3 regions of the Desulfolithobacter sp. genome follow, and region 1 is predicted to be linked to each of the others. Evidence: riboswitches for the same ligand, from Rfam matches in the RefSeq annotation. Region 1 holds a riboswitch; each other region holds the start of a gene.

The links. A riboswitch is a leader RNA that binds a small molecule or an ion and turns the genes downstream of it on or off. The one in region 1 is predicted to bind cobalamin.
Region 2: linked by a shared signal. The riboswitch ahead of thiC (phosphomethylpyrimidine synthase ThiC) and the one ahead of ACXJJY_RS08985 (PepSY-associated TM helix domain-containing protein) in region 1 are both predicted to bind cobalamin.
Region 3: linked by a shared signal. The riboswitch ahead of ACXJJY_RS08430 (TonB-dependent receptor plug domain-containing protein) and the one ahead of ACXJJY_RS08985 (PepSY-associated TM helix domain-containing protein) in region 1 are both predicted to bind cobalamin.

The regions. Positions count from the first base shown of each region.
Region 1 covers NZ_JBPMMS010000034.1:181,727-188,724, reverse strand. The annotation lists gene ACXJJY_RS08995 (arsenic resistance protein) at 1-932, opposite strand, end outside; gene ACXJJY_RS08990 (B12-binding domain-containing radical SAM protein) at 1,112-2,767, opposite strand; gene ACXJJY_RS08985 (PepSY-associated TM helix domain-containing protein) at 2,850-3,401, opposite strand; cobalamin riboswitch at 3,730-3,970, opposite strand; gene ACXJJY_RS08980 (M48 family metallopeptidase) at 4,038-5,852, opposite strand; tRNA gene ACXJJY_RS08975 (tRNA-Ile) at 6,168-6,244, shown strand; gene ACXJJY_RS08970 (Nif3-like dinuclear metal center hexameric protein) at 6,442-6,998, shown strand, end outside.
Region 2 covers NZ_JBPMMS010000013.1:49,944-56,941, reverse strand. The annotation lists gene ACXJJY_RS03080 (HAMP domain-containing methyl-accepting chemotaxis protein) at 1-2,189, shown strand, start outside; gene thiC (phosphomethylpyrimidine synthase ThiC) at 2,268-3,632, opposite strand; cobalamin riboswitch at 3,728-3,929, opposite strand; gene ACXJJY_RS03070 (sigma-54-dependent transcriptional regulator) at 3,967-5,328, opposite strand; gene ACXJJY_RS03065 (two-component system sensor histidine kinase NtrB) at 5,330-6,998, opposite strand, start outside.
Region 3 covers NZ_JBPMMS010000034.1:53,305-60,302, reverse strand. The annotation lists gene amrS (AmmeMemoRadiSam system radical SAM enzyme) at 1-74, opposite strand, end outside; gene ACXJJY_RS08445 (metal ABC transporter solute-binding protein, Zn/Mn family) at 379-1,302, shown strand; gene ACXJJY_RS08440 (putative molybdenum carrier protein) at 1,309-1,782, shown strand; gene ACXJJY_RS08435 (M48 family metalloprotease) at 1,779-3,122, shown strand; cobalamin riboswitch at 3,224-3,410, shown strand; gene ACXJJY_RS08430 (TonB-dependent receptor plug domain-containing protein) at 3,580-5,622, shown strand; gene ACXJJY_RS08425 (ABC transporter substrate-binding protein) at 5,625-6,602, shown strand; gene ACXJJY_RS08420 (dihydropteroate synthase) at 6,684-6,998, shown strand, end outside.

The sequences.
Region 1 (6,998 bases):
AGTTTCCAGAACCAGACCGCGATCTGTTGCTGGAAGAGAAAAGCCAGGGCGACCATCATCGCGGTCCGGGAGCCAAAGGCCGTGACCGCAAGCCCGATGGAAATGGCGAGATTTCGCAACACTCCGTTCAGGAACAGGGTGATACCGTCCCTGCGGTCAAACAGGCTCCGGGCCAGAAAAACAGTGAAAACCAGAACCCCGAAATAAAAGAGCAGCAGGCCACCCAGGCCCTGAATCAACAGCGTCGGGCAACCAAGGATCATCGGCGCCTTCATGCTGATACTGGTAAAGAGAATATAGACCAGTCCCCAGGAGCTCAGTCCTGGCAGCAGCGGCCTTATATGCTGCCTGAACTCCTCTTCGCTGTAGTACCTCATCAGCCACCGATAGGTGGATATACCCATGACCAGGGGCACAAAAATCACCAGGGAGATGGTCCGGACCAGGTGGGCCACATCGACAGAAACCGTGGTCCCGGCCAGGGCGTACAAATAGACCGGTGCCAGGAATGAGCCCAGAATCAGGTTGGTGGCCGCCATCTTGAGCGAGGCCGGGACATTGCCCTTGAACATCATGGTGAAAGACACCACCATGTTACCGCCGGGGATGACCGAGATGATAAGCAGGCCGGCAAAAAGATCCGGCTGACCGGCAAGCAGAGTTCGGCCTATCAGCAGGGCCCAGATCGGCAGGACCACGAAGTTGAGCCCCAGGTTGCAGAGCATCAGTTTTTTTTCTTTCAAACTGAACAGGTCCCCGGGCTGAAATCCGATCATGGCCGGATAGATCATGAGAATGGTGACCGGGAGGATACAGGTTTTCAGAGCCGAAGTATCAAGAAAGAGGCCGGTGGCCAAACCGGAGAAAAGCACCACCGGGATCACCAGGGCAAGATGTCTTGCCGGAAACGTGAGCAGGTTACGAAATATCATAACAGCGAAAACCAGATGTTTTTCCGGAAGCAGGCCTTGGATCCGCGAACCAACACTGCGGTATTGTTGCCGCGCTCTTCTTCGGACAGAGCAAGGGAAGCGTGCAACTCGGCCAGCATCTTAAACCACCCCCCGGACACAGGCATGGAAGTTCCACCTCTGATTCAGGGGAAGGACTCTTAGTCTGGCAGGACCAGCACCCGGCAATGGTTGAAGACCCCGCCACTCTTTTCAGGCAGAAACGCAACCACGCCACCTAAACCATCAGCACGCAGGCCGAGCTCCTGCAGGGTCTGGCCGGAAAAATACTCGAACTGGCATTTCTTCAGAAAGGCGTCCCGATCCCTGTAACAGTACACTCCGTCAAGGCTCTGGGGCAACCGAAAACGCAACTCATGCCGCAGGACGCCAAAGGATGTGGTCTGAAGATGGGATGGCAGATAGCGAAAGCCGCAACGCAACCAGTCGTAGCAAAGCAGTTCCCTTAGAACCTGTCCGTCATCCCTGACCGAAACCAGTTCGCAAAGTAGCCGACTCATGAATTTCTGGGTCCGGGCCCGGTCAAAAAAGCCTTGCTCCCGGGCCAGGAAGAGCAAAGACAGGAAAAAAGAAGCCGCGTCCTCACCGGTCCTGACCAGGTAGTTCCACAGAGAGGGGAAATAGCGGTTGTTGTAGAAGGCCTCCACCAGTTCACAGAAAAAATAGAGTTCCCGGAGGGTGTCATGTTCCAGCCAGCGGGTGGCCAGAATCTCGTAGGGTGGCTCCTGGCAGTACACCAGGCCAAACTCCGGCGCCCGGGCGGACATCTCTGTGCCCGGCAGTACCTTGAGCAACCCCATCTGGATATGATGAGGCCGAACCCGGAAGAGACGGTTGAACCCCTTGTAGAAGGTGTCTGGATCCTCGCAGGGCAGGCCGAGAATCAGATCCACATGGATGTGGATGGTGTCGAGCGCCACCAGCTTCCTGATGTTGTCCAGGGCCGCTTCCAGGTCCATCCGCCGGTTGACCGCGGACAGGACCGGTGGATGGAGACTCTGGATCCCGATTTCGAACTGAAAACGGTTTGGAGGCACGGTGCGGAGAAAGGAATGCATTTCGCCGGTGAACCGGTCCGGGGCGATCTCGAAATGACACCTGGTGGAACCTGGCCGGGAGACAAGATACGACCAGATGGCCAAGGCACGACCAGGATCATCATTGAAAGTTCGATCGACAAACTTGACGATCGGAGGTTCGTGCTCCAGGATCAAATCCAACTCGGCCTTAACCTGCTCCAGTGGTTTATGGCGCACCCCCCTGGAGGTGGAGGACAGGCAGTAGGAGCAGAAAAAAGGACAGCCCCTGGACGACTCATAGTAGACCTGGCGATGACAAAGCTCGCCTTGAAAATCGTTCGCCTCGTACGGGGACGCAAAACGCTGACTGACCCCGGCCCGATACTCGGTCTTGAGCCGGCGGCTCTGGAGATCCCTGAAAAATTGTCTGCCCACTCCCTCTATCTCACCCCGGACCAGGGTACAGGTGGACGGCAGGCCGGTGAGCGCAGGAGCCTGGGGACCACCGATGACCACCGGCAGCCCGGGTCGTACCCGTGCCAGATCATGAATGAGCCGACTGACATAGGCATGGTTCCAGACATAGACCGAAAAAAAGATGGCGTCTGCTCCGGAACCGGCCAGGGCGAGCAGGGTCTGGTAATAGGGATCACCCAGGGAAAACTGGCTGATCCGTACCCGGCACCCGGGGAGAAAAGTTGCAAGCTCACCGCGTAGATAAAAAAGCGCCAGGCAGGAATGGGAATAGCGGCAGTTGATGGCGACCAGATGATACATGGAAACATGATACCAGTAAACACATCCGGCGCGCCACGTTCTTTCTCAGATTCCGTCAGACAGCACCACCGGCGCCGGTCGCTCAGGCCAGAAAAACACCCACGGCCAGCAGCAGAATGCCCCCGATCACCATCAGCCAGTCCAGGGGACGATAGCGCAGGATAAAGAACCCGGTCAGAGTCAACAGAAAAATCGCGACACTGGCAAAATCGGCCACGACCACCCAGGCGGTGGAGGTCTTGAAGGCCTTGTGCAGCCTGTTGAGATAATTCCATGGTTGCCGCGGGGTTTTCTCGACTTTCTCCATCGTTCCCCGGACCGGGTCTATAATATAGGTGGTCCTGCCATGGGAACCATAGAGAAACTCAATGGTGGAGCCGCCGCGGATACGAATGACCGTGGGATCATCGCTACGCCCGATCTGGTTCTTGTAGAAGTCTATAAACTCCCGTATCTGCCTGGTGTCCGACTTTTCCACCCGGGTAACGCTTCGGTGCCGGTCGATAAAATAGCCAAAACTCTTCCGGTGATTCAGGAGCAGGCCGGTGAAACAGTAAAAAATTATCAACCCGGCCAGAAGCAGGCCGAACCAGCGATGCAGGGTACGGAGCAGATGTCTTGATTTAAAATCCATGACTGCGGGTTCTGGAAAAAGGGAACTGGTTGTTCAACTGTTGAGGGAAAAGCGCCACAGAAATCCGGTCGCAGGACATTTTCCGGTCGAAACGGCTGGAAAATGTCCTGCATGGAAGAGGGCAGCATGGCCGGGATCTGTTGCCGCTCTTCGGGCAGATCAGGGTGCAGGGTGGACCTGCTCTCAGAATCGCCCCCGTGATCCTGTCCACAGCAAAGGGGGCCAACCGGCCATCACGTTTACAAATGGTGGAGAAAACAGCAGACTCTGCCGCAAACGCGGCCTGAACAGACACGGACATACCTCTCTCCTTTCCTCGAAGGGTCAAGTATGGGACATGTTGCCGGCAGGTCTTCGGACTTGTGGACAGGAGAACATGGTTCTCTTCCTACTGACCGTCGCTTCCCATCCCCGAAAGGGGACAGTGCTTTTCCCGTTATCGGGAGACGGTTGTCGTTTCCACTTACCGCTGCGGGACAGTTCCGGATTTGCACCGGATTCCCTGTCGTCCGGCTGGTCGCCAGACTGCCACGCTTCCCTTGAAGCGTACCGGCAATGCAGATTTTCGCCACTGTATATTGTGGCTTATGTTTCGTCAAACACTGAATGAGGGATTTTTTTCTTATGGAAAATGGCTCAGGAATCCTGCCCATCCCAGGTCGATTCCTTGAATTTGCGTATCTGGGCCAGGTAATAGCGCCGGTTTTCCGGATCCAGCTTCAGGGCCTTGAGTTCGGTCAAAATGGCCTCTTCCCTGAGATTGTTGGCCCAGTAAGCCGTGGCCAGAGTGTCTAAGATGTACCCATGCTGCTTGAGAGCGGCAGCAGTCCGGGCCAGAGTCAGGGCGCGTACCGGGTCGCGGAGCGCGGGATCGCTGGCCGTGAGCAGCAGCCAGGCAAGATTGTTGGCCACATCTCCATTGAGCGGATCGAGTTTCAGAGCCCGCTCATAGGCATCAATGGCCTTGCGCTCCATCTTCTTTTCCTGCATCAGGTCGCCAAGCAGCAGAAGCCAGACCGAATTTTTCGGCTCCTGACGAAGTTTCTGCTCCAGCACCGCCTCCATGTACCTTGCCTCGTTTCCGGCGGCCAGTTTGTCCAGATCCACCTGCCAGACAGCCACCACACTGCTGAGAACGATCAGCGTGTAGGCCGTCAGGCTGAGCCAGACCTTGCGGTCATGGTGCCGGATGAGAGAACGGTCCTGTTCACAGCTCTGAAGAAAAGCGATCCGTTCGCCGATGCCGAAATGGTGCCATGATTTTTCATCACGGATATTGCCCGACAGGGTGGCGATCTTTTCAAAAGAACGGATAAGGTGCCAACCGGTGCCCTGAGCCCGGAAGACGTACAGATCGGCCTGCCGTTCAAAGTTGCGGATAAAAAATCCGAAAATGAAACGGAAATAAACGATCATCAACAGGAGGACCAGACCGCCGCTGAAAACTGCCAGCAGGGTTTCGGGCGAGACATGCAGCCACTCCACCGTCAGGTAGAAGAAGTCCCAGCCCAGGACCAGATAGGGCAGCACCCGGGCAAGAGCGCCGGCCAGAAGACTGAAACCGAGAAAAAGATAGATATAGAGCACCAGGTGCATCCGCTTGACATGGCCTATCTCATGGGCCAGCACCGATTCCAGCTCTTCCTGGTCCAGGGCGGACAAAAGTGCCGGAGTTACCAGCAGATAGCGGAGACCCGGGACGACACCCATGATCCCGGCAGTCAAAACCTGCCCTTCAAACAGCGGCCAGTAGAGGATTTCCGCCCTGAAATCCTGCTGCCGACAAAAACGTTCCATCTCCCGGCGCAGGGGAGAATCGGGCATGGGCCGACAGTTCCACAGCCAGCGGACCAGGGGCGGGAAGAAGACGGCCAGGAAAACGACAAAGGACGTAAAAAGAATCAGATCACCCCAGGGCGAGGTCAGGATCTGATGAAAACGAGGCAGGGGCAGGGCCGAAAGCAGATCAAAAACCAGGGACAGAACCAGCCAGGGCAGAACAATGGGCAGATTGGCCTTGATATTGGACACCACGAACCTGGTCGGGGTGTAGCGTCGCTGAAAGACACCCTCGTAAGCAGGTCTTGCCTTTAGCCACATCAGGGACAGAAAAACGAAAAAAAACGCCAGCCCGCCCAGATTCTCCAGGACCGGTAACCGGCCGTCCAGGGAGAGAAAACGGAGGTAATACTTGAGATCAACCACATAGACGGCGACCAGGAAGAACAGAACGGCCAGGAGAGAAAGCCGCCTTTCAGCGGAAAAATAGGCCGAGGCCGAGCCGAAACGGGCCCGTTGATACAGTCGGCCCGCTACCCGGGAAAAGAGGACCAGCAGGCCAGCCAGGACCATGGCTCCGTAGGCTGGCGTCAGCAGTGGCTCCCTGGGCGCCGTATCGGTGGAAAAGACAAAGATGACCACCAGAAAATAGATAAGATTATTATAGATCATCCCGGAACCACTACTGACAAGGAGTTATATGTGACAGGGACCAGATGTCCCGCTCGCTTCTCCCGCATACTTTGCAAAGGTCGTCAACAAAGCTAAGGGACGGTAAACGCCATCCCCGCGGGCGGGGAGCACCCAACCGTGGATACCGGAGCATCCGGTGGCAGGACCTGGCAGGCGACCTGAAGCGGAAAAAATTCAAAGACAGAGACTACCACAGGACCAGGACAACAGAAAATATTTTTTTCTGCACACCCTAAAAAATGTATTGACCGCAGCCTGAATCCTGGTAAAATATATTATTTTTCCATCATAGATGGGCCTATAGCTCAGCTGGCTAGAGCCACCGGCTCATAACCGGTCGGTCCCTGGTTCGAGTCCAGGTAGGCCCACCACGGACAATTCGGCATGGCGGGATAATCGCCATGCATAACACTACGCAGGGTCTTGAGCAAAATCATCAGTTTTCGACAATCTGTTTTTCCAGAAACAGACGACAGCAACACCAAGCTCGAGAAAAAGAGGTACATCCCCGGTGGGTGTGCCTCTTTTTCTTTGACCTCACTCCTGCGCCACAGTCATAATCGCTACCATGACGGCAACCGTCCAGCATATTCTTGACATTTTAGAACGTATAGCCCCGGCAGAGCTGGCCCAGTCATGGGACAATGTCGGACTTCTGATCGGTGACCCGGGGCAACCGGTCCATGGTGTCATGCTGGCCCTTGATCCCACCTCCCAGGTACTGGACCAGGCTTTGCAACTCCATGCAGACCTGCTCATCACCCACCACCCCCTGATCTTCCACCCGACAAAAGCCATTCGTACCGAACAGCCGGACGGCCGGCTTATCAGTACGGCCATTCGTCGCAACATATGCGTCATAGGCTGTCACACCAATCTCGATGCCGCCCGCAGCGGAGTCAGTGATATCCTGGCCTGGAGACTCGGTCTTGAAAAAACACGACCTCTTGATCCGACGCCCTGTGAAAACGCGGGTGCGCCCTGTGGTCTTGGCCGGATAGGAGAATACCCGGCCCCCCTGACTCCCGATGATTTTATCGACCGCCTCAGACAGGCCATTGAGCCCCCCTGGTTACTCGAGGCCGGTCCGCGTCCCGAGACTATCCGCAGGGTGGCTGTCTGCGG
Region 2 (6,998 bases), on a different contig from region 1:
TCAACGGCCTCCTGGCTCTTTTTATCATGTTTCTCGGAGCAAGCTTCTACAACACGAGCAGAACAGAACGAAATTTCAATGAGTTGCTCAATAACGACCTGGCAATCGTCGAGCTTGCCAAGGATGTCAGGATTCACATGCTCCAGACCCGGACCAACGAAAAAAACTTTATGCTCAAGAAGAAAATCGACTACCTGGACCAGATGAAAAACGAAATCCAGCTGCTCGACAAAAACCTTGATGAGATCATAAAAATAGCCGGGCCCCGATACGGAGACATCAAAAAAATGGCTCACACCATCGAAAAGAACGCTGAACTCTACTTGAGAAACTTTGAAGCCCTGGTAGACACCTCCCGCAAGATTGGGCTCGACCAGGACTCAGGGCTGCGTGGTCAGCTCAAAAAAACCGCCCGGGACCTGCAGAGTTTTGTCAGGCAACACCAGGTGGACGAACTCTACCTGACCCTGCTGAGCACCAGAAAGCTGGAAAAGGAATACATCCGGACAAAATCTGAACGAATCCTTGAAAAATTACGTTCAGCACTCGACATGCTCGACGAAATACTCACCGAAGGGTCCTTTGTTCCCGGTTTCCGGGAGGAACTCAATAAAAATCTGGCTGAATACAAAGAAGCACTGAACAGGCTGGTTGCCGGTGAGGATGATGCGTACATGGATGTTATTGAGCATGCAGTGCACATGGAAAAATCCATAGGCGCCATTTATGTTCAGGGAGCCAGAGGGCTGGCCCTCGATATCAGCCTCCACGAGAGCCAGTATCTTCTCCACCAGGATCCACAGGAGCTGCAGGAAACCATCGATGCGCTCGACAACCTGGTCGACGCCTTTGACAACGGAATGGTGGATGAAAAATACCTGACAATGGTTGAAGAAAAGACGAACTCCTACAAACGCGCATTGCTTGCTCTTCATAAAAACAACCAGGCAATCAACACCATCACCGGGACATTGGAACAAACTGGATCAAAAGTTGAAAGTATGGTGGAAAACATCGTCGACACTTCTCACAAGTACGAACTGAACCAGCGCATGCTGATTGAACAGAACAATCGCAGAACCACGATCATAATCCTGTCCATGGCGATCCTGGCCACTTCTGCAGGCATGCTGATAGTTTTTCTGACGATCCGCTCAATTGTCAGTTCCATCAGAGAGGCTGTCTCTTTTGCAGGCCTTGTGGGAGACGGAGATTTCACCACCACCCTTGACAACAAAGGTCGGGATGAAATCGGTCAACTGGTCGAGTCTCTCAACCAAATGGTCAGGAAACTGAACACGGTTTTCAAAAAGGTCGGAAACAGTACCGAAGTTTTGCAGGATTCAGCAACCCATCTTTCCGAATCATCTGAAGCTATGTCACAGGGAGCGGATCAGTCATCGGAAAAGGCGAACAATGTTGCAGCGGCGACCGAAGAGATGAGTTCCAACATGAACTCCGTGGCCGCAGCCTGCGAAGAAGCGGCCACCAATGTCAATATCGTCGCCGATGCGGTGGGAGAGCTGTCGGCAACTGTTCAGAGGATAGCCACGGACACCGCGGAAGCACGGGATGTGACCATGGAAGCAGTGACCCTTGCTTCAGGCTCCTCTGAAAAGGTCGACGCCCTGGGCCAGGCAGCCGGTGAGATCAGCAAGGTTACCGAGGTGATCACCGAAATTTCCGAACAGACCAATCTGCTGGCCCTCAATGCCACTATCGAAGCGGCCCGGGCCGGAGAAGCAGGCAAGGGGTTTGCGGTGGTTGCAAACGAGATCAAGGAACTGGCCAACCAGACAGCCGATGCCACCCGGGAAATCAAAACCAAAATCGAAGCCATTCAGAACTCGACCAATCTGACCGTGAACGAGATAAAACAGGTCACCGGGGTCATTACCAAGGTCAACAAAATAGTGTCCTCAATCGCCACAGCCGTGGAAGAACAGACCGCAAGCACAACAGAGATAGCGGAGAATATTCAGCAGGCCGCTCTGGGCATATCCGAGGTCAACGAGAATGTGGCCCAGAGCTCGGCAGTGTCAGGTGACATTGCCCGGGAGATTGCCGAAGTAAGCCAGGTGGCCGGTGAAATAACTGCGCTCAGCTCAACTGTCAAAAACAGTGCCGGCAAACTGGCAAAAATGGCCGATGAGCTCTCAAAACTGATCGTCACGTTTCGCACCCGCTGAAATGGCTGCCCTTCACCTTCCGGGCAAACAAGGCCCGCCTGCTGTTCAATAAGCAGCCGGGCCATATCTGCTGAGACTCTATTTTTCTTTCTGCGCGGATACTACCGCTTTTTTCCGGGCCTGTTCCTCTTCGCAGCCCCGCTTGTCACCGCGTATGTCTCGGGCAAATAGCGATATTCCCCGCTCCATGGCGCAAAAATCGCCGCACATGGTGCAGGTACGCTTATTTTCCGGTGAACGGTCCCTGCGGATCCTGCGAGCCTCTTCTGGAAACATCAAAAGCTCCATCTGCCTTTCCCACCGGGTATCACGCCGGGCGATAGCCACCTGCTTTTCCCGCTCGCGCATGGAAGGATCACGCGCGATGTCACCTATCCTTGCCGCCAGCCTGGTGGCCCGGATACCTTCACGTACGTCCTGTTCTCCGGGCAGGGCGAGATGCTCCGCCGGGGTGATGTAACAAATCAAGTCCGCTCCGTAACGGGCTGAATTGGCAGCTCCTATGGCAGCGGTAATATGGTCATATCCGGCCCCGGAGTCTGCAGGCAACGGGCCCAGGACGTAATAGGGCGCATTGCCGCTCATCCTTTTCTCCAGCATTATATTGCCTTCGATCTCGTCAAGAGGCACATGGCCCGGACCCTCCACCATCATCTGACACCCCATTTCCCGACCTATCTCGGCCAGTTCGCAGTTGGTGATCATCTCCGCCATCTGGGCCCGGTCGTGACTGTCATGAATAGCTCCAGCCCGGATACCGTTACCCAGTGAAAGAACAGCGTCATATTTTTTCATCAAATCGCAAACCCGGTCAAACTGCTCATAAAGTGGATTTTCCCGGTCATGATACTCCATCCAGGACACCATGAAGGTGCCGCCTTTGGAAACCAGCCCCCCATAACGATATCCCTGACGACGCAGCCGTTCAATGGAGTACCGATTGATCCCGCAGTGAATTGCCATGAACGATATTCCATCCTCCAGCTGCCGCTCGATAAGCTCGAAAAGATATTCCGGGTCAAGTTTGTTTGGGTTACGGTACTTGCGGATGGCCTCTGAAAAGGCCTGATACAGAGGCACATTGCCCACCGGCAGATCAACGGCGGCCAGCACTTCGCGCCGCACCAGGTCCAGATCGCCTCCGGTGGACAATTCCATCAGGGTATCGGCCTGCTCCTCTTCAGCGATCCGCGCCTTTCTTTTTTCCAGCTCGATGTCCTTGATGTCCGAAGAAGTGCCGATAGAGGCATTGACCTTGGTCCGCAACCCGGTGCCAATACCGACCACCTTCTGATTCGGACGATTATGGTTGACCGGAATAACGATTTCTCCCAAAGCGACTAACTCCCTGATCAGCTCGACATCCTTGCCCTCATCGCTAGCTACCTGTTCCATCTGTGGTGTAACGAGCCCCTCGCGGGCCAATTCAAGTTGGGTCTTCATGCTCTCTTCCTCCTCAGACCGTCCCGGCCGGCAAAAAAAAAATCCGCGCCAGGGAATTGTTCCTTGACGCGGACTTGCAGGACAGCAATATCCGTTATCTTGTATCCAGCCTGGCAGGTCTTCTGACTCACGGATCAATCTCCGACCGCGCCTTCCCATCCCCGAAGATGTGGACAGTGGCATCATGCGGCCGTAGTCCCCGCTTACAGCGCCGGCCCTGAGCGTTACGGATTCGCACCGTATTCCCTATTCTCCGCCGGCAACCACACCGACGGCACCAGACTGATCTATGGTGTCCACATATGCCAGAAATTAGAAAAAAGGACAAGACAATTCAATCTTTGTCCAGACCGTATTCCTTAATCTTGTTCAACAGGGTCTGCCGGGCAATTCCAAGAATACGTGCTGTTTTCGAGCGGTTACCATCTGTCTGAGCCAGGATGGTTTTGATTGCCTCACGCTCCATGTCGCGAAGGGTGAAACCCTGCCTGCCGTTCTTCTCCAGGTTCGGCGCCATATCTTCCGGCAACAGGTGAGGCGACAGTTCCCGGGGAGTAATCTGTTCTCCAAGGCAGAGAATCACTGCCCGCTCCACGGTGTTTTCCAGCTCCCTGATATTACCGGGCCAGTCATGTCGCCCAAGGAGCATCAGAACCTGGGGATGAAATCTCCGAATATCTTTCCGGTTTTTTTTCGCATATTTTTTCAGAAAATAATCAGCCAGGGCTGGTATATCCTCCGGCCTCTCCCTGAGAGGTGGCAATTCAATAGGCACCACGGAAAGCCGGAAAAAGAGATCCTGCCGAAAAGTGCCTTCCTCAACCATTTGCTGAAGATTCTTGTGGGTTGCCGCCACAAGGCGGACATCCACCTTCACAGACTGGCTGGAGCCAAGACGTTCGAACTCTCCTTCCTGGATTACCCTGAGTATCTTGGCCTGGGTCTGCAACGACATATCGCCGATTTCATCAAGAAACAAAGTGCCGCGATGGGCCTGTTCAAAGCGACCCTTACGCTGCCGCTCCGCACCGGTAAAAGCACCCCGTTCATGGCCAAAAAGTTCGCTTTCCAGCAAGCTTTCATGCAGAGCCGCGCAGTTGACCTTGATAAACGGGCCGTCTTTACGCAGACTGTTTTGATGAAGCGCCCCGGCAATCAATTCCTTGCCGGTACCCGATTCTCCGGTTATAAGCACCGTTGCATCGCTGGGAGCAACCAGCGAGAGAGTTTCAAACACCCTCTGCATACCACTGCTGCGGCCGATAATGTTGCCAAAGTCAAATTTTTCTCCAAGCCGTTCCCGAAGCTGTGCATTCTCTTCCCGAAGCGCCTCTATATGAAGCGCCTTTTCCACGGCCAGATTCAGGGCCTCGATATCAACAGGCTTGGTGACATAATCGACGGCCCCCTTTTTCATGGCCGCCACAGCACTTTCCACCGAAGAAAAGGCCGTGATAACGATAACCGGCTCGATACGCCCCTTTTCCCTGAGCAGCGACAAGGTCTCCAGGCCATCCATTCGCTGCATTTTCAGATCCAGCAGAATCAAATCCACATCATGGTCCCACAGCAGCGGCAAAACCTGATCCCCATCGTCGGTTTCAAGTATGGTGTAGCCTGCCCCCTCAAGGTTGACCTTGAGCATGGTACGGTGAGCCACATCATCATCTACAAGCAGAATTGTTTTTCCCTGCATATCATCCATTTCCAGTTTGTTTTTTCTGGGTCACCGGGAGCACTATCGTGATTTCTGTTCCCCTGCCCGGGGCTGATACTACCTCGAAATGCCCGTGATGCTGCTCGACAATCTGGTGACTGACAGCCAGACCCAGGCCGGTACCTGCCCGACGGGTTGTAAAAAACGGATCGAACATTTTCTCCTGCTCTTCCCCGGACATACCCTTGCCCGAATCGGAAACCGTAATCCGGATCGTGTCTTTTTCTTCAGAGCAGAACAGGCTTATGTGACCACCTGCCGGGGTGGCATGCAGACTGTTTTTGAGCAAATTGAGAACAACCTGGAGCAGAAGATCTTCATCTGCGACAACAGTCCCTGTACACTGTATCTTCATGGAAAAATGGATATTTCCAGCCTTGAAATCATGCTCGAGCAACCTGGCTGTCTTTTCGAGCACCCGAGCGGGAGACAACTTTTGAAACTCTGGATCTCTTGGCCTGGAGAACTGCAGCAGGGCTGAAATCGCCGCGTTCAGACGATCTACCTCATCCACCATCAGCTGAGCATATTCCAGGGAATTCTTGTCCGTTGCCTGATTGCCGAAATACTGGGCAAATCCCCGTAATGTCCCCAGGGGATTTCTGATTTCATGGGCAATACCGGCTGCCATTCGCCCAAGGGCGGCGAGTCGCCGGGAACGCTCCAGTTGTTCCTCCATGGCCCGCAGATCACGGATGTCACGAATGATCACCACGGTACCAAGTCTATTTCCCTCCTGGTCCTTCAGGGGAGAAGAGCTGAGCCGGACAGGGATGGACAGGTTATCTGTCCGCTGTATTTCATACTCCAGGGCAACCACTCCCTGTTTGGTACAGATCTGTTCACCGGGCCAGTTGGCAAAGACCCGGTCCACCGGTATGCCGGACAGTTTTCCGGCAGGAAAACCGGTCAACCGCGCTGCCCGCGCATTCACTGATACAATCCGTTGACCGCAATCCAGGGTCATCAAGCCATCCGGCATGGACTCAATAACACTCCTGGTATAAAGACGCATGGTATCAAGAGTCGCCCGTGTAATCCGGGCCCCCTGGTACAGAAACAAAAAATAAAAACCTGCACTGCCGAGCAGCAACAGCAGACCGCCCATAAACAGGGTATGACGAAGATCCTGCTCCTGGGCCTGGATAAATTCATCGGTATACAGGCCGATATAAATCACCTTGCGCTTGTTGAGGTTTTCTCCGAATTGGGCCTGCATCCACTGTTGCCTGCGACGAAACATTATGGATGCCATGGAATTGCCACTCTGGTCCCCATCAACCATATGAAATTCCGTGGCAACCTCAAATATGGGACTGCCGCTGTCTGCCAGATTAATGATAGTGGTGACCGGTCCCTCAGCAGCCAGGACCCTGGAACTTTCCGGGTGACTGTCCCGGGGAGGAAGCTTGCCGGCAGTAGCCAGAACCACCCCGTCTTCGGTGACAACATGAATGTAGGCGATACGATCTGTTTTGGCCGTTTCGGTAACCAGCGTCTCCAGCGGCGAAGAAGTATTCATCATGTGATGCATCATGGTGGTTCTCGCTCCAGCCTGGAAACTTCGAATCAGGACCAGCCCCTCGTCAAGAAGAAAACTCTTCATGATTTTCTGTTCCCGTGCCAGATTGCGCACCGTGGAAATGGCA
Region 3 (6,998 bases), 130 kb from region 1:
TGGCAGCGGTGTTGACAGAGTCCGCACTGGACCTTGCCGTCCTCCTTTTTGGTGTAAAAACGTGCCTCGTGCATGATACCCTCCCTGTTTGCAGATCCACCGTCAGCAAGCCTCTGAAAAAATATAATACCTGTCTCCCCTTTGGGAAACCTCCCCCCTTGATTTTACAGTCGGATCGCATAACGTATACTGATACAGTGGCGTTACCGGGTTACCTGTCCAAACGATGGTCCCGGTCCGGGTACCGAATGCCTGATGGTGACCGTCGAAACGACCAGGTCACCTGCCGGTTCTCACCCGCATCAACAACCAGTAAAAGTCATTGTAAAATTTTTCAGGTACGCGCCCATTTTTCCCAAAACCGGTTCCGGAGTCCCAATGCATTGGAAAAAAATCTCTCTTTTGCTCCTCTTCCTGACGCTGACCATCTCTCTGCCTGCCGTGGCCATGGCCAGGATCACGGTTTTTGTCTCGATCCTCCCTCAGGAATATTTTGTCGAGCGGGTTGGTGGCGAGCGGGTTCAGGTCCAGGCCCTGGTCCAGCCTGGCCAGAGTCCGGTCACCTACGCCCCTGCACCACGCCAAATGGCGACCCTGTCCCGGGCCGATGTCTATTTCCGCATCGGCGTGCCGTTTGAAAAAAGCCTGATACCCAAACTACAGCGCTCCGTCCCCCATCTCTCCATCATCGACCTGCGTCAGGGACTGGATATGTTGAGCGGTGACCACGATCACAAAGGACTGCAGAATGAAGATGTGCATGCCAAAGAACGGGAAAAGAGTGAAGATCTGGATCCGCACACCTGGCTTGATCCCCGGCTGGTCAAGAAACAGGCGGCCCTCATTCGCGACACCCTGATCCGTCTCGACCCCGCAGGAAAAGAATTCTACCAGCAAAACTATGAAACCTTTGCCGCGGATCTCGAGGCCCTGGACCGCAGACTCAGGGAGGTGCTCGCGCCTCTGACCGGCCAGACCATATATGTCTTTCATCCGGCTTACGGCTATTTCTGCCGGGCCTACGGGTTGCGGCAAAAAGCAGTGGCCCCCGGGGGCAAGGGGCCGGGCCCCCGCCACCTGGCCAGCCTAATCGCCTCGGCCAGGGAGGATAATGTCCACGTCATCTTTGTTCAGCCCCAGTTTTCAAGCTCCAGCGCCCGGACCATCGCCAGGGCCATCGACGGAGCAGTGATACCGCTTGACCCGCTGGCGCGGGACTACCTGGCCAACATGGAACGTATTGCCGGCCGGATCGCCGCTGCGTTGACGCCAACGGCAGGGTCGACTCCCAAAGGGTCCTGAAAGAACATGAAAATTATCTCCGGAGGACAGAGCGGGGCTGACCGGGCGGCTCTTGACGCGGCCATCAGCCTGAACATCCCCCATGGCGGCTGGCTGCCAAGAGGGCGCCGGACCGAGGAGGGACCACTGCCGGACCGCTACCGACTCCAGGAGCTGCCGTCGGCCAACTACCGGGACCGAACCAGGAAAAACATACTGGACAGTGACGGCACTCTGATAGTGTCATTTGGCCCTCTCACCGGCGGCTCGGCCCTGACCGAGGCCCTGGCCATCCGGCACCGGCGCCCCTGTCTCCATATCGACCTGGAACTATGGCATCCCAAACGAGCTCAAAAAGCCATAGAACAATGGCTGAAAGACCATAACATCAAAACCCTGAACGTGGCCGGCCCCAGAGCAAGCGGCGAACCGCGTATCTATCGGGCCGTTTATGACCTTCTGCTGCAGATAAACTGGCCCGAAACGGACAAAACACCATGAACGGATCAAACACCTTGCCCCGAATTTCACGCCGTACAATCCTGCGCTTTTTCTTTCTTTGCGGTGGAAGCGCCATTACGGCTCCCTTTCTTGGCGGTTGCAGCACCGACCCGGTGACAGGAGAAAAATCCCTTGTCATGATGACCCGGAGCCAGGAGATAGCCCTGGACCGGAAGCAGGCCCCATTCCAGTTTTCGGCCGATTACGGTATCCTCATGGACAGGGAGCTCAACAAGTATCTTAACCGGGTGGGAATGGAGCTGGCCCGTCGTTCACATCGCCCTGACATGCCCTTTTCCTTCCGCGGCGTCAATGCGGCCCATATCAACGCCTACGCTTTTCCCGGCGGCTCCATCGCCGCCACCCGAGGCATCCTGGTTGAACTGCAAAGCGAAGCTGAACTTGCAGCCCTGCTGGGGCACGAAATCGGCCATGTCTGTGCCCGGCACGCAGCCGAGCAGATGGGCAAGGGGTTGCTGGTCAACCTGCTGGTCGCCGGAGCCTCGATAGCCACCTCCAGTGCCGGTCATGAAGGTACGGCGGAGCTGATCTCCAGGCTTGGCGGCTTGGGGGCCGGTGCCCTGTTGGCCAGATACAGCCGCAATGACGAAAGGGAGGCCGACGCCCTGGGCATGGAATACATGACCAGGGCCGGATACACACCACTTGGCATGGCGGGTCTCATGGAAATCCTCCTCAGAAGCGGAGAGCACAATCCCACTGCCATCGAGCTCATGTTCGCCACCCATCCCATGAGCAGGGAACGATTGGAAACAGCCCGCCTGCAGGCCCATGAACGTTACGCATCCATGCTCGACAACCCGGATCACCGACAGCGCTACATGGACCACACCGCAGGTCTTCGCCGTCTCAAACCAGCAATCAGGGCCATCCAGAAGGCGGAAACCGCCTTGGCCCGTAAACAGATCCGCCAGGCCGAAGAACTGTTGCACACTGCTCTTCGCCACGCTCCGGACGATTACCAGGCCCTGGTGGTTATGGCCAAATGCCAGTTTATGCATCATAACCATGATGAAGCGCTAAGCTATGCCCGCCAGGCCACCCAGGTCTACCCCAAAGAGGCCCAGGGCCACTGGCTCTTGGCCATGAGCAGCCTCGCCAAAGAGAAATATGACCAGGCCCTGCGGGAATTAAGTGAGGTGGACCGGCTCCTGCCCGGTAATCCGGACATCCTCTTCTACCGGGGCCAGGCCCTCGAAGCCATGCAGCGCCGGGACGAGGCCGCCCGGGCCTACGCCGCGTTTCTTGAAAAGGTACGCCAGGGTGACAAGGCAAAATACGCATATACCCGCCTCCGGGAATGGGGCTATATTCGCTGAACAGCGCTCACGATACACCCCGGGAACGTTAACCTCCTGGCGGGCACGGGCCACATCTTCCCGGCAAAAGCGGGTTGACGGAGCACATTTTTTCAGGTAACGTTATCGGTACATTTTCAGATGCTCTTAGCCGAGCTTAATAGGGAACCCGGTGCGAATCCGGGACGGGCCCGCCGCTGTGACCGGGGACGAATTTTGCAAGATGCCACTGACCTCCTTAGGGGTTGGGAAGGCGCAAAAGGAGGATGATCCGGGAGTCAGAAGACCTGTCTGAAAAACATAAAGCGCCTGCTCTCGCGGACAAAGAGCAGTCACGTGCTTGTCGAATTGTTCGAGGAAAAATCAGGGATCCCCGGACCAATAACTCTTTTGTTTATTGGTCCGGGGATTTTTTTTTGCCTTTTCAGGCGGCCCCGGACCCGTCTCAACGTCATTACAAGGTACAAGGAGAAGTGTGATGAAAAAGGAGATTCGAACGGCCCTGGCCCTGTGTCTCGTGTCCACGCCTGGACCGGCCCTGGCGGGCGCGGATGAAGACAGCCCTGCAAACAAGGTTACCCTGGACGAAGTGGTGGTGACCGCCACCCGCAGTGAAGAATCGGTGCAGGAAATTCCGGCCAGGGTCGAGGTGATCGAGAGCGAGACCATCGAGCTGACCACCGGGGACACACTCACCGAACAGCTCAAGAAGAACAGTTCCGTCGGCGTGATCGAGTACCCCGGCGCCCTGGCCGGCATCGGTATCCGCGGTTTTCGGCCGGAATTTTCCGGTATCACCAAGCACACCCTGGTTCTTATCAACGGCCGGCCGGCCGGAGCCACCAACCTGGCGACCGTGCTCACCGGCAACGTGGAACGGATAGAGGTCCTGAAAGGGCCAGCCTCTTCCCTCTATGGCGGAGAAGCCATGGGCGGGGTGGTCAACATCATTACCAAAAAACATACCGGACCACTCACCGGTCTTGCGGAAATCGGTTACGGCTCATTTGCGACCAATTTTGAAAAAGCAGCACTTGGTGGCGGGCTGGGGGACCGGTTCGACTTCGATATCTTTGCCCAGAGGTTCGAACAGAGCGATGACTACGAGATGGGTAACGGCGAGACCAGGGCAAACACGGCCTTCAGGACCCAGAACGGATCCCTGCGCCTGGGCGGTGACCTGGGAGCATGGCGGATCGATGTCAGCGGAGACCTCTACCAGGGCCGCGATATCGAAACTCCGGGTGACATCGCCTATGGCAACGAGATGTCCGGCCACAAGGACATCGACCGCTCGGGCATGGATTTTACCCTCAGCGGGCCGCTGGGGGATAAGAGCAGAGTGAGCCTCACCGGTTACCGGACCAACGAAACCAGTGAAAACTACAGCCACTATACCGGCTGGTATCCGGCCCTGGTCCAGGTGGAACCGTACCGGAGCTACGACTCGGAGACAGACTGGCTCGGCTTCCAGCTCAAGAACGAGTACACCTGGGGCCAACACCGGTTCGTCGTCGGCATCGATTACCAGAAGATCGACAGGGAAAGCCGAAGCTACAACCAGGACGGTACACGCAGGGCGCCCTGGTCCCCGGATGAAGGCCGGGAAAACTGGGCCGGATACCTGGAAACCATCTGGCGCTTCATGAACGACCGGCTCACCGCCACTGTAGGGGGGCGGTACGACACTTTCGATGTAGAAACCAAACCCACGCCCTACAAAACCGATTTTACGCCCAACTCGGAAAATTTCTCCACCTTCAGTCCCAGGGCCGGGCTGAACTACAACTTCGACCTGGGAATCCGGTTGCACACCACCATCGGCAAGGCCTTTGTTCCACCGACTGCGGCCCAGCTTGCAGGCTACGCGGAAACAGACGTTGGCGGGGTTACCATGATCACCCGGAGCAATCCGGACCTGGACCCCGAGTCCTCGATCACCTGGGATATCGGCCTTGGCTATGCGCAACCCAGGCTGGGCCTGTTCATGGACGTTACATATTTCCACACCGACGTGGACGACAAGATCACCACGGTCACCGCGGGTAACACCACCACCTACCAAAACAGTCTCAGCGCCGAAATGGAAGGCCTGGAGACAGAGTTATCCTTCGATATTGGGGCCCCGATGAACTGGGACCGTTCGCTGGAGCTGTTTGTCAACGCCACTTACATGTTCAAGGCAGAAGAGGAAGAACCCGGCGGAACCATGGGCGATATCCACAACGTGGCTGATTATACGATAAACTATGGCCTCCAGTACTCGGACGAGATGTTCGAAGCCAGGCTCAATTTCCGCAACCAGGGCCCAATGAAGGATACAGACTGGACCGCGGCCGGTTATCCGGAAATAGAATATCCCTCCTTCACGGTGGCAGACCTGGTGGTCGGGATTTCGTTTAAGGAACATCACCGGTTCACCCTCAAGCTGGATAACCTCTTTGATGAATATTATTACGAAAAAAAGGGCTACCCCAAACCAGGCCGCGGAATCTATGCCAGCTACAGGTACAGGTTCTAGCCATGGAAATCAAATCCCTTGTTCTTGGCCTCGCCTTTTCTTTGGGTATCTTCGCCGTGAAAAGCGGGGCCGGCCTTTCCTTTCTGTTCGCACGGAAGGCAACACTGTCAGGGCGGCTTGCAGTTCTCTGTGGTTTCATCGCCGGCTACGGTATCGTATTCTTCCTGGCCTGGTTTCTGGCCAGCAGGACCGACCTTCTTTCCCACCTTGACACCATCATGCTGTTGCTGAAAAACGGCATGACCCTCCATTTTCTGCTTGCCGCCCTGCTGCTTGCCTGGGGAACAGCCCTGTTAGGGGGGAAGCAGGGCGGCAGGGAAATTACCCTGAACAACATCCCGCAACGGGTGGTTTCCCCGGTCCCTTCCGTCACCAAAATCCTGCTGCGCATCGACGCGGCAGATGCGGTGGTCGGCATCACCCATCACTCCCTACTGCCGCCTGAAAGTGCAGACAAGGTTATCCTCGGTGGCTTTGCCAGCCCTGATCCTGAACGGCTGGCGGCCCTGAATCCAGACGTTATCTTTTATGTTGATCTGCAAAAAGAAGTGGTTTCCCACTTCCGGAACCAGGCCATTCTCATCAATCTTTCAGCGCATTCCATTAACGAAAGCTTTGATCTGATCAGGCTTATTGGCCGCATCTTTCAAAGACAGGAAAAAACGACGGCAATCATTGAAGAAGAAGAGCGACTGCTGGCGCTGATTGCCCGCAAGGTTACCACAATCCCGGCGGAGAAGCGCCAGCGGGTCATACGCCCCATGGAACTGAATACGGTCATGGCCATCAGTGATGATTATGAGAAAGGGCTGGTGGATGACTTAAGCAATGTGGATCTCTGGTGTCAGGCCGTGGCCCACCACCTTGCAGATAAGGAAGTCCCGATCGACACCGGGAGACTCCAGGATCTGCCCCTGGTACTGGCCAAAGGGATTGGGGCGCTCCTTGCTGGGCCCTCCGTGAAGATAGATCAGCATTGAGAGACCTGTACAGCTTGAGGGAACCCTGACAACCGCATCTCATGCAGAAACAAAAAACTACAGAATTACAAGGAGTAAACAATGCAAATAATCGGTGAAAGCATGCACATCATGAACCATAGGTTTCTTAAGGCCCTGGAAGATCTGGATGAAGAGATCCTGGTGCATCTTGCCAGGAGTCAGGTGGACGCCGGGGCAACCGCACTGGATATCAATCTTGGCCAGAACAGGACACTTGGCCGCCTCACGCTCTGGCTGGTAGAGACAATCCAGCAGGGCGCAGATGTCCCGCTCTTTCTCTCCAGCCATGTCCTGAATCAGCAACGAGCCCTGGAGATCCACAAGGGGACAGCCACTATCAATGCCGTCACGGCCAATCCACAGGAACTCTCCAGA